DNA from 4 places in the Aquabacterium sp. G14 genome. Region 3 is predicted to be linked to each of the others. Evidence: predicted binding sites of a transcription regulator. Region 3 holds the regulator's gene; each other region holds the start of a gene.
The links. Region 3 encodes sigma-54, which starts transcription at its own class of promoters, with help from an activator protein. Its sites were predicted from a motif close to TGGCANGNAANCTGCTTT; they were not measured.

Region 1 (2,200 bases), on a different contig from region 3:
CGGCCAGCGTGCCGCCACCCATGGCTGGCAGCCCCAACCATTCTCGGGCCAGCTGGTTGCTGCCGACCACCCAGCCGTCGTCCGACAGGGCCACCAGGCCTTCACCCACCGCACCCAGTCCTTCGGCGTGGGCATGCAGGCGCAGCACCTGGTCGTGGCCATGGCGTGCATGGAACAGGCGGTCTTCGATCATGCGGGCGGCCGAGCGCACCAGCGCGAAGGTGTGCGGGTGCTGCCCCCGGTGGTCGCCGGAGATGTCGATCACGCCGCGCAGCCGGCCTTCCGAGGTCAACACCGGGGCGGCCGCGCAAGTGAGGAAGCTGTTGCGGGCCAGGTAGTGCTCGGCGCCGTGGATGACGACCGCCCGTTCCTCGGCCAGGGCGGTGCCGATGGCGTTGGTGCCGCGGTCGTGTTCGTGCCAGAGCGCGCCGGGCCTCAGCGAGACGCGCTCGGCGCGGGTGGCGAAATCGATGTCGCCCAAGGTGTCCAGGAGCAGACCGTGGTTGTCGGCCAGCACGACCACGTTGCCGCTGTCACGGATCTGGTCGAACACGAAGCTCATGACCGGACGGGCGTGGGCCAGCAGGTCGTGCTCGCTGGCCAGGGTTTGGCGCAGGTCGGCGGGTGTGCACAGCGGGGGCTCGCTGGCGACATCGACCGGGCTGAGGCCCGCATGGCGGCTGCGCAGCCAGGACTGCCGCAGGGTGTCGTCCACCAGCCCTGGAGGCACGTCGCCGGCGTCCATCAGGCAGCGGCGGGCCTGCAGGAGGTCCGTTTCTGACTGGTGGTGGGTGAGCTGCAGCGGCATGGCAGGGGTGGGTGGGGGAGGGTAATTCGGTCGCGGTGGACGGAGTATGGCGTGGCCGACAAGGTGACACACCCGTGGTCACCCTGTGTCATTTTGGGACAGTGTGTGCAGCGGAGACAAGGTGGCTGACACAGGGTGACAGCCACTCACGCGTCGCGGCGTCTCTGGGACAAGGGCCTGCGGCCTCGGGACGAACCCGCATTGGCACGCGCTCTGCACTCAAGGTGAGCGTCACGGCCACAAGCCTGGCTTCCTTTGCCCCTTGATCCCCTACACCTGACCTTGAGGAGACACTCGATGATCTACGCAGCACCCGGCGCCGCTGGCGCTCCCGTGGCCTACCAGACCCGCTACGACAACTTCATCGGTGGCAAGTTCGTCGCCCCGCTGGGCGGCGAGTATTTCGATGTGATCACGCCGATCAGCGGCAAGGTCTACACCCAGGCCGCCCGCTCGACCGAGGCGGACATCAATCTGGCGCTGGATGCGGCCCACGCTGCCAAAGACGCCTGGGGTGCCACCGCGCCGGCCGAGCGCGCCAACATCCTGCTGAAGATCGCCGACCGCATCGAGCAGAACCTGGAGAAGCTGGCTTATGCCGAGACGGTGGACAACGGCAAGCCCATCCGCGAAACACTGAACGCCGACATTCCGCTGGCGGTGGACCACTTCCGCTACTTTGCGGGCTGTTTGCGTTCACAAGAAGGTTCGATCAGTGAAATTGACGGCAACACCATTGCCTATCACTTCCACGAACCCCTGGGTGTGGTCGGTCAGATCATCCCCTGGAACTTTCCGATCCTGATGGCTGCCTGGAAGCTGGCTCCGGCCTTGGCCGCCGGCAACTGCGTGGTGCTCAAGCCGGCCGAGTCCACCCCCATCAGCATCTTGATCCTGGCCGAGATGATCGCCGACCTGCTGCCGGCCGGTGTGCTCAACATCGTCAATGGCTTTGGCCGTGAAGCCGGCATGCCGCTGGCCAGCAGCAAGCGCATCGCCAAGATCGCCTTCACCGGTTCCACCGCCACGGGCCGCGTGATCGCCCAGGCGGCGGCCGGCAACCTGATTCCCGCGACGCTGGAGTTGGGTGGCAAGAGCCCCAACATCTTCTTTGACGATGTCATGGCCGAAGACGATGCCTTCCTCGACAAGGCCATCGAGGGCATGGTGCTGTTCGCCTTCAACCAGGGCGAGGTGTGCACCTGCCCGTCGCGCGCGCTGATCCAGGAATCGATCTACGACCGCTTCATCGAGCGCGCCCTCAAGCGCGTGGCCGCCATCAAGCAGGGCAGCCCGCTGGACACGGACACGATGATGGGGGCCCAGGCCTCGGCCATGCAGATGGACAAGATCATGTCCTACCTGGCGGTCGGCAAGGAAGAAGGCGCCCAG
Region 2 (2,200 bases), on a different contig from region 3:
AGCAATGCCATCAAGTACAACCACGCTGGTGGGATGGTGCGCGTGCAGGTGTGGTCCGAGGGCGATCTGGTGCGGTGTGCGGTGTCTGACACCGGACGGGGCCTGACGCCTGAACAGCTTGACCACCTGTTTGAGCCTTTCAACCGATTGGGGGCAGAGCAGAGCGGAATCGAAGGCACGGGCATCGGGCTGGTGATCGTGCAACGCCTGCTGGCTTTGATGGACGGGACCCTGTCCGTTCAGAGCCAACATGGCGTGGGCAGTGTGTTCACTGTTGCCTTGCCAGCCGGAGCGGTCGCGGAGTCATCGAGCTTTGCTGGGCTGGGCGAAGAGACACCGCCTTCACTTCACGCCGCGACCATCGTTTATGCGGAGGACAACGAGATCAATGTGCAACTGGTTCGACAGATCATGACCTTGCGGCCCGCCTGGGCGCTGAAGGTGGCGACCAGTGGGCAAGAGGCCTTGAGCTTGATCACGGCGACGCCGCCCGATCTGCTCTTGCTGGACATGCACCTGGGCGACATGACGGGTTTCGAACTGGATGACGCCCTGCAGGCTGATCCGCGCCTGCGTCATGTGCCCCGTGTGGCACTGTCGGCCGACGCGATGCCGGATCGCGTGCACGCAGCCAAGGATCGCGGGTTCGCGGCCTACCTGACCAAGCCTTTGGATGTGGTGGCCTTGTTGCGCTGCCTGGATGAGTTGCTGATGGCGCCCGGCCATTGAGTCATGGCGTCTTGGTCATGTTGTGCTGAACAACCCTTGGCCGGTTATTTGCTTGCATGGTTGAGAATCGGGGACACGCCCTGTCGCGCACCGATGCCGTCCTTTGAGCCTCATCATGTCCACTTTCTCATCCATGCGCGCCCCCTCTGCCACGGTCCAGACGGACTGGGCCGAAGCGTGGCTCAGCCAGGCTCGCCCCGTCGAGCCGGGTCATCACGACGAGTTGCGCTTGCCCAACGGCCAGTTGCGGCCAGTCTGGCGGGCCTTGGCCGAGCAACTGGGCACACCCTTGGCCGAGCTCAGCCGCTGTCAGGAGGCACTGGCGCGTCAGATTCGCGAAGACGGCATCACCTACAACGTTTACAACGCCGCGGGCGGCAGCAGCCGACCCTGGTCGCTGGAGCCTTTGCCGCACTTGATCGCGCCTGAGGAGTGGCCCTGGCTGGAGCGTGGCATCGCCCAGCGTGCCGATTTGCTCAACCGGATCCTGGTGGACACCTACGGGCCGCAAACCCTGTTGCGCGAGGCCCTGTTGCCTTCCGCGCTGGTGTTGGGCCACCCCGGTTACCTGCGTGGCCTGCAAGGCACGCAACCCTTGGGGGGCGTCTACCTGCATGTCGTGGCGTTTGACCTGGCTCGCGGCCCGGATGGCGCCTGGTGGGTGGTGGGGCAACGCACCCAGGCTCCGTCGGGGCTGGGCTACGTCATGCAAAACCGCCTGATCGTGTCCCGTCTTTTTCCCGAGGCCTACCGGGCGCTCAATGTGCAGCATCTCGCCAGCACCTACCGCCAGTTGCTGGACACGATCAGCACGCTGGCGCAACCCTGTGCCCAGGGCGACACGCCCAGCCTGGCGCTGCTCACCCCCGGCCCTTACAACGAGACTTACTTCGAGCACGCCTACCTGGCGCGTTACCTGGGCTTGCCCCTGGTGGAGGGCTGCGACCTCATCGTGCGCGACGACCGCCTGTTCCTCAAGACCGTGCAGGGCTTGACGCCCATCCACGGCCTGCTGCGCCGGCTGGACGACGACTTCTGTGACCCGCTGGAGCTGCGCACCGATTCGACCCTGGGCATCCCGGGCCTGACCCAGGTGGTTCGGGCTGGCAATGTGGTGCTGGCCAACGCACTGGGCACCGGTTTCCTGGAGTCACCTGCAGTGCATGGCTTCCTGCCGGCCTTGTCCTCGCACCTGCTGGGCGAAGACCTGATCTTGCCGTCCTTGCCGAGCTGGTGGTGCGGCGAGGCCTCGGCGTGGGAGGCCGTGCGGCCGCAGCTGGCCCGTCAGGTCATCCGCCCCACTTACCCCTTGTTGAACACACCGGGTGGGGTGTCGGCGCGTCGCAAAGGACTGAAGGAGACGGTGCTCGGTGCCAGCCTCACGCCCCAGGAGGTCCGCGCCTGGGAAGAGGCGGTGGACGAAGACCCAGCGGCCTACACCGTGCAGACCTTCATGCCCTATGGCCAGACC
Region 3 (2,200 bases):
AGCCGCGCTTCATCCTGCTCGACGAGCCCTTTGCGGGCGTCGATCCCATCGCCGTCATCGAGATCCAGCGCATCATCAGCTTCCTCAAGGCGCGCGGCATCGGTGTGCTCATCACCGACCACAACGTCCGCGAAACGCTGGGCATCTGCGACCGCGCCTACATCATCAGTGAAGGTAGCGTCCTGGCCGAAGGCAGCCCGGCTGACATCGTGCACAACGCCGAGGTCCGCAAGGTCTATCTCGGCGAGCACTTCCGCATGTGAGTGACCGGCGCCCATGAAGCCCTCCCTGCAGTTTCGGCTTTCGCAACACCTGGCGCTGACCCCTCAGCTGCAGCAGTCCATCCGGCTCCTGCAGCTGTCCACCCTCGAACTGCACCAGGAAATCGAGCAGATGCTCGAACAAAATCCCTTCCTGGAGCCTGAGGACGATTACTCGCCCATCGAGACCGCGGCCTCACTGGAGTTCGAACGCCAGCGCAACGAGCGCAACAGCAGCGAAGACGCCGGCGCCGAACGTGACAGCGCGCCCGCCGAGGCCGACACCAGCGGCATCGACACCGCCGAGCTGGGCACCACCGAGCGCGAGGACTGGGAAAACGGCACCGAGCGCGACGACTTCGACGGCATCAGCGAAAGCCCGGCCCGCCAAAGCCAGGGCGACGACGACACCGACCCGCTCGAGCGCAACAGCCTGTCCATCACCCTGCAAGAGCACCTGCGTCAGCAATTGCTGGGCACCCGCTTGAGCGACGAGGACATGGCCGCGGTCGACATGCTCATCGAGTCCCTCAACGAGGACGGTTACCTCGCCGACACGCTCGAAGAGATCGCTGCCAGCCTGTTGCCCGACGAGCCGGACGAAGACACCCTCGACGAACTGATGTCGCGCTTGCGCTGCGCACTGGGCTGGCTGCAAAGCCTGGAGCCGGTGGGCGTGGGCGCGCGCAACCTCTCCGAGTGCCTGCTGCTGCAACTGCGCGGTCTGCCCGGCGAGCCCGCTCGCGAGGTCGCCATGGCCATCTGCCGCGAGCATCTTGAGTTGCTGGCCCGTCGCGACTTCAAGAAGCTCATGGCCGCCACCGGCGCCGACGAGGCTCTGCTGAAAGACGCGCAAAGCCTCATCGTCTCGCTCGAGCCTAAACCCGGCCGCGCCTTCACCCGCGCCGAGGCCAACATCATCATCCCGGACGTCATCGTCCAGAAGTCCGGCCGCGGCTGGAAAGTCGTCCTCAACCCGGACGTCATGCCCAAGCTGCGCATCAACGACTACTACGCGCAGGCCTTGCGCTCCAGCCGGGGCGCACGCGGCAGCACGGCCAGCGAAGGTCACGCCAACCTCAATGCCCGCCTGCAAGAGGCCCGCTGGTTCGTCAAGAACATCATGCAGCGCTTCGACACCATCTTGCGTGTCTCGCAGGCCATCGTCGATCGGCAAAAGAACTTCTTCACCCATGGCGAAATCGCCATGAAGCCCCTGGTCCTGCGCGAAATCGCCGACGAACTCGGGCTGCACGAGTCCACCATCTCGCGCGTGACCACCGCCAAGTACATGAACACGCCTTTCGGCACGTTCGAACTCAAGTACTTCTTCGGCTCCTCGCTCAACACCGAGGCAGGTGGCAACGCCTCCAGCACCGCGGTGCGCGCCCTCATCAAACAGCTGGTCGCGGCCGAAGATCCCAAGAAGCCCTTGTCAGACAGCGCCTTGTCCAGCATGCTGGAAGAGCAAGGCATCCAGGTCGCCCGCCGCACCGTCGCCAAATACCGCGAAGCCCTCAAGATCGCGCCTGCGAACCTGCGCAAGGCCTTGTGAGTGCACGTGATGGGTGGGGGCGCAGGCCGGGCGCTTCGCTGTCGCGATCCTGTCCCGCGCCGCAACGGCCCCTGATTCATTGACCATGCTTTACCGCCTCCAAGACCTTGTCGACCTCTTGCCCTGGCAGGACTGGGCCGCCTTGGCCCTGTTCGTGTTCGGCTGGATCGGCTATGCCCAGTTCGCCAGCCGCCGTGCCCGCGTTGAAAGCACCCTGCTGTCCAGCACCAATCACTACCGTCGCCTGTGGATGATCCAGGTCACCCACCGTGACCAGCGCGTGGTCGATGCCGCCATCACGCAGAACCTCGCCAGCAGCCCTGGCTTCTGGGCCTCCACCACCATTCTGGTACTCGGTGGTCTGCTTGCCGTGCTCGGCACCACC
Region 4 (2,200 bases), on a different contig from region 3:
GTATATACGCGTCATTCAGCGAATACGCCAACTCAAACTGCGCCCGCCCCTCTTGCTCACGGCCCACGTCCACATAGCACGCCCCCAAGCTGTTGATCAACTCCACATTCTGTTTGTCAACAGCCAAGCATTCTTCGTACAGCAAGATGGCCTCGTGCAACTCACCGCGCATACGGTGGTTATCAGCATCACGGATCTTGGCATTCAAGTCGAACGCGTCCACCTTCGACGCCTTCCGAAAGCCCAACAGACGACCAAACAGCGAGGACAGCATCAACTCACACCTTTACATGCCCGATCAGGCGCTGGCTTTCTTGGACAAGGCCACGACCAAACCCTCGGTGGCCATGTCGGCAAATTCATCAGGGTATCCGCACTCCTTCAGCCCCCATTTGAAGGCATTGGCCATCACAGCCCGCCCCATGAAGCCAATATTCTGGGCTTCCTTGAAATCGGACGCTGCTTTGTAAACACGCTCCAGATGTCGTGTGATTTTGTTAACCGAGACCTTACCGCGGCCATCCTGAATCAAGGTCGGCGGCAGATCTTTCACCAGCACAGCCAGCTGCTGAGCCACGAAGCTTTTCTCTTGTGTTCGGCTGAAGAAGTTCCAGATACTCATGCAATACCTCAAATAGAAAAGCCCCTCGAAGAGGGGCTTGCACAAAGCTCAATGAGCTTAGCCGCGGCACGAACCCGGCACATAGCGGGTGTCCGAACCCGAGCAAGTCCAAGTCAGCGAACCGTTGGCTGCCGAGGACGGGGTCAAGGTCAGCGTGATGGCAGCACCAACCGAAGACGTGGCAGAACTGCCGGTCACTGTGATCAGACCAGTCGTCGCAACGCTCGCGCCGGTAACTTTCCCGCCAACAACGATAGAGCAGTCAGAGGCCAAAGAGCTAGGGAATACACCGTTATTCGCCTGGAAAGCTTCGGTAATACAGGTGCGTGCACCGCTGGCCGCCAGCATCAGTTCCGACACCTTGGCACGGATGGTGTAGTTTTGGTAAGCAGGCAGCGCCACGGCAGCCAGAATACCAATGATGGCCACCACGATCATCAGTTCGATCAGGGTGAAGCCCTTTTGCACTTGCTTCATCATCTTCATGGTTAACTCCTAAGGCTTTCGCCCGTTTGAGATCAGAGGTCACCCCCTGGAACTGAGGGTGTGCAACATCGTAATGCACGGCACGTGCCAAGCCAAGAGCATCGCCACCTGTGCCAATTTACTCACACTTCAGAGGCCCGGTATGACAAAAAGCGCCCGCAGCGGCAACGCATTGAATCAGACCCGACCAAATTGGTCACATCTAAAGGTGGTCTGACCAATCGTGTCGCCCCCTCCCAGCAGCCCGCATGGACTTCACTGCTTAGCGGCGACGGGGAACTCACTGAACAATTGCCTGAAGTAAGCCGAGCGCACAAAAATCCACGCCATGCAGCCATCCAGGAGTGCAAATCCCGCCATCGCCACCTGAGCCCTCGTGAGCTCCCAATTGCCCTGAGTCGATGCATAAGTGAACCATGCCACATTGCAGGCTGCGGTCAACACAACCCAAACGTGCGTCCGACTCCATATCGAACGCCATACCCCACCCGCCTCAGGCTGGCGACTCCCGGCTGCAATCAACGCAGCCAAGGCGAAGGTCTCGCCAGCCAAGGCCAGCCAGGGCACCTTGTTGCCCATCATTTCAAAAATGGTACCAGCCTGCTGAGCTGACACCAACATGATCAACATCAGCACCCAATATCTGACCAACACCGCCATGCCAAGCCAAAATGTGCCCGGCACACGCAAAACGCCATATTGATCGACGTCTAATAATCTCTCGTCCATTGATAACCTTGTGATGGCCCCAGGCTTCAGAGGGAATGCCCCCAGCGCATTGAATCACATCTGCCGCCGGTCCACGACCGGTGCATGAAACCGCTGTCCTTCACGTAGCGGCTCAATCACATGCCGGGTGTCCAGCGCACGGATCTGCGACAACACGGCCGGAACCTCGCCGGGTTTCGGGTGCGTGATGTACACACTCACTTCGCCATCCAACTGCAACAACTCTTGCGCCAGGGTTTGGGGTGAGAGGTGCCCACTGATGTCGGCCAGATAAGCCTCTTCATCGCCAAAAGCGGTTTCGATCACCAGTTGCGCAATTTTCTGCCCGGCCAAAACATCCCACAGCGCAGGGTTGGGGCCAGT

Region 1: the regulator sigma-54 is predicted to act here: its motif matches at 1,011-1,028, upstream of adh (aldehyde dehydrogenase).
Region 2: the regulator sigma-54 is predicted to act here: its motif matches at 767-784, upstream of WIT60_RS15100 (circularly permuted type 2 ATP-grasp protein).
Region 4: the regulator sigma-54 is predicted to act here: its motif matches at 1,181-1,198, upstream of WIT60_RS08550 (pilin).

The regions. Positions count from the first base shown of each region.
Region 1 covers NZ_JBBEYB010000008.1:135,496-137,695, reverse strand. The annotation lists gene WIT60_RS10605 (sigma-54-dependent Fis family transcriptional regulator) at 1-808, opposite strand, end outside; gene adh (aldehyde dehydrogenase) at 1,106-2,200, shown strand, end outside.
Region 2 covers NZ_JBBEYB010000018.1:22,406-24,605, reverse strand. The annotation lists gene WIT60_RS15105 (hybrid sensor histidine kinase/response regulator) at 1-729, shown strand, start outside; gene WIT60_RS15100 (circularly permuted type 2 ATP-grasp protein) at 845-2,200, shown strand, end outside.
Region 3 covers NZ_JBBEYB010000013.1:8,971-11,170, reverse strand. The annotation lists gene lptB (LPS export ABC transporter ATP-binding protein) at 1-263, shown strand, start outside; gene WIT60_RS13185 (RNA polymerase factor sigma-54) at 277-1,815, shown strand; gene WIT60_RS13180 (DUF599 domain-containing protein) at 1,901-2,200, shown strand, end outside.
Region 4 covers NZ_JBBEYB010000006.1:93,475-95,674, forward strand. The annotation lists gene WIT60_RS08540 (O-linked N-acetylglucosamine transferase family protein) at 1-274, opposite strand, end outside; gene WIT60_RS08545 (hypothetical protein) at 299-622, opposite strand; gene WIT60_RS08550 (pilin) at 680-1,108, opposite strand; gene WIT60_RS08555 (DUF2919 family protein) at 1,364-1,837, opposite strand; gene WIT60_RS08560 (MBL fold metallo-hydrolase) at 1,892-2,200, opposite strand, start outside.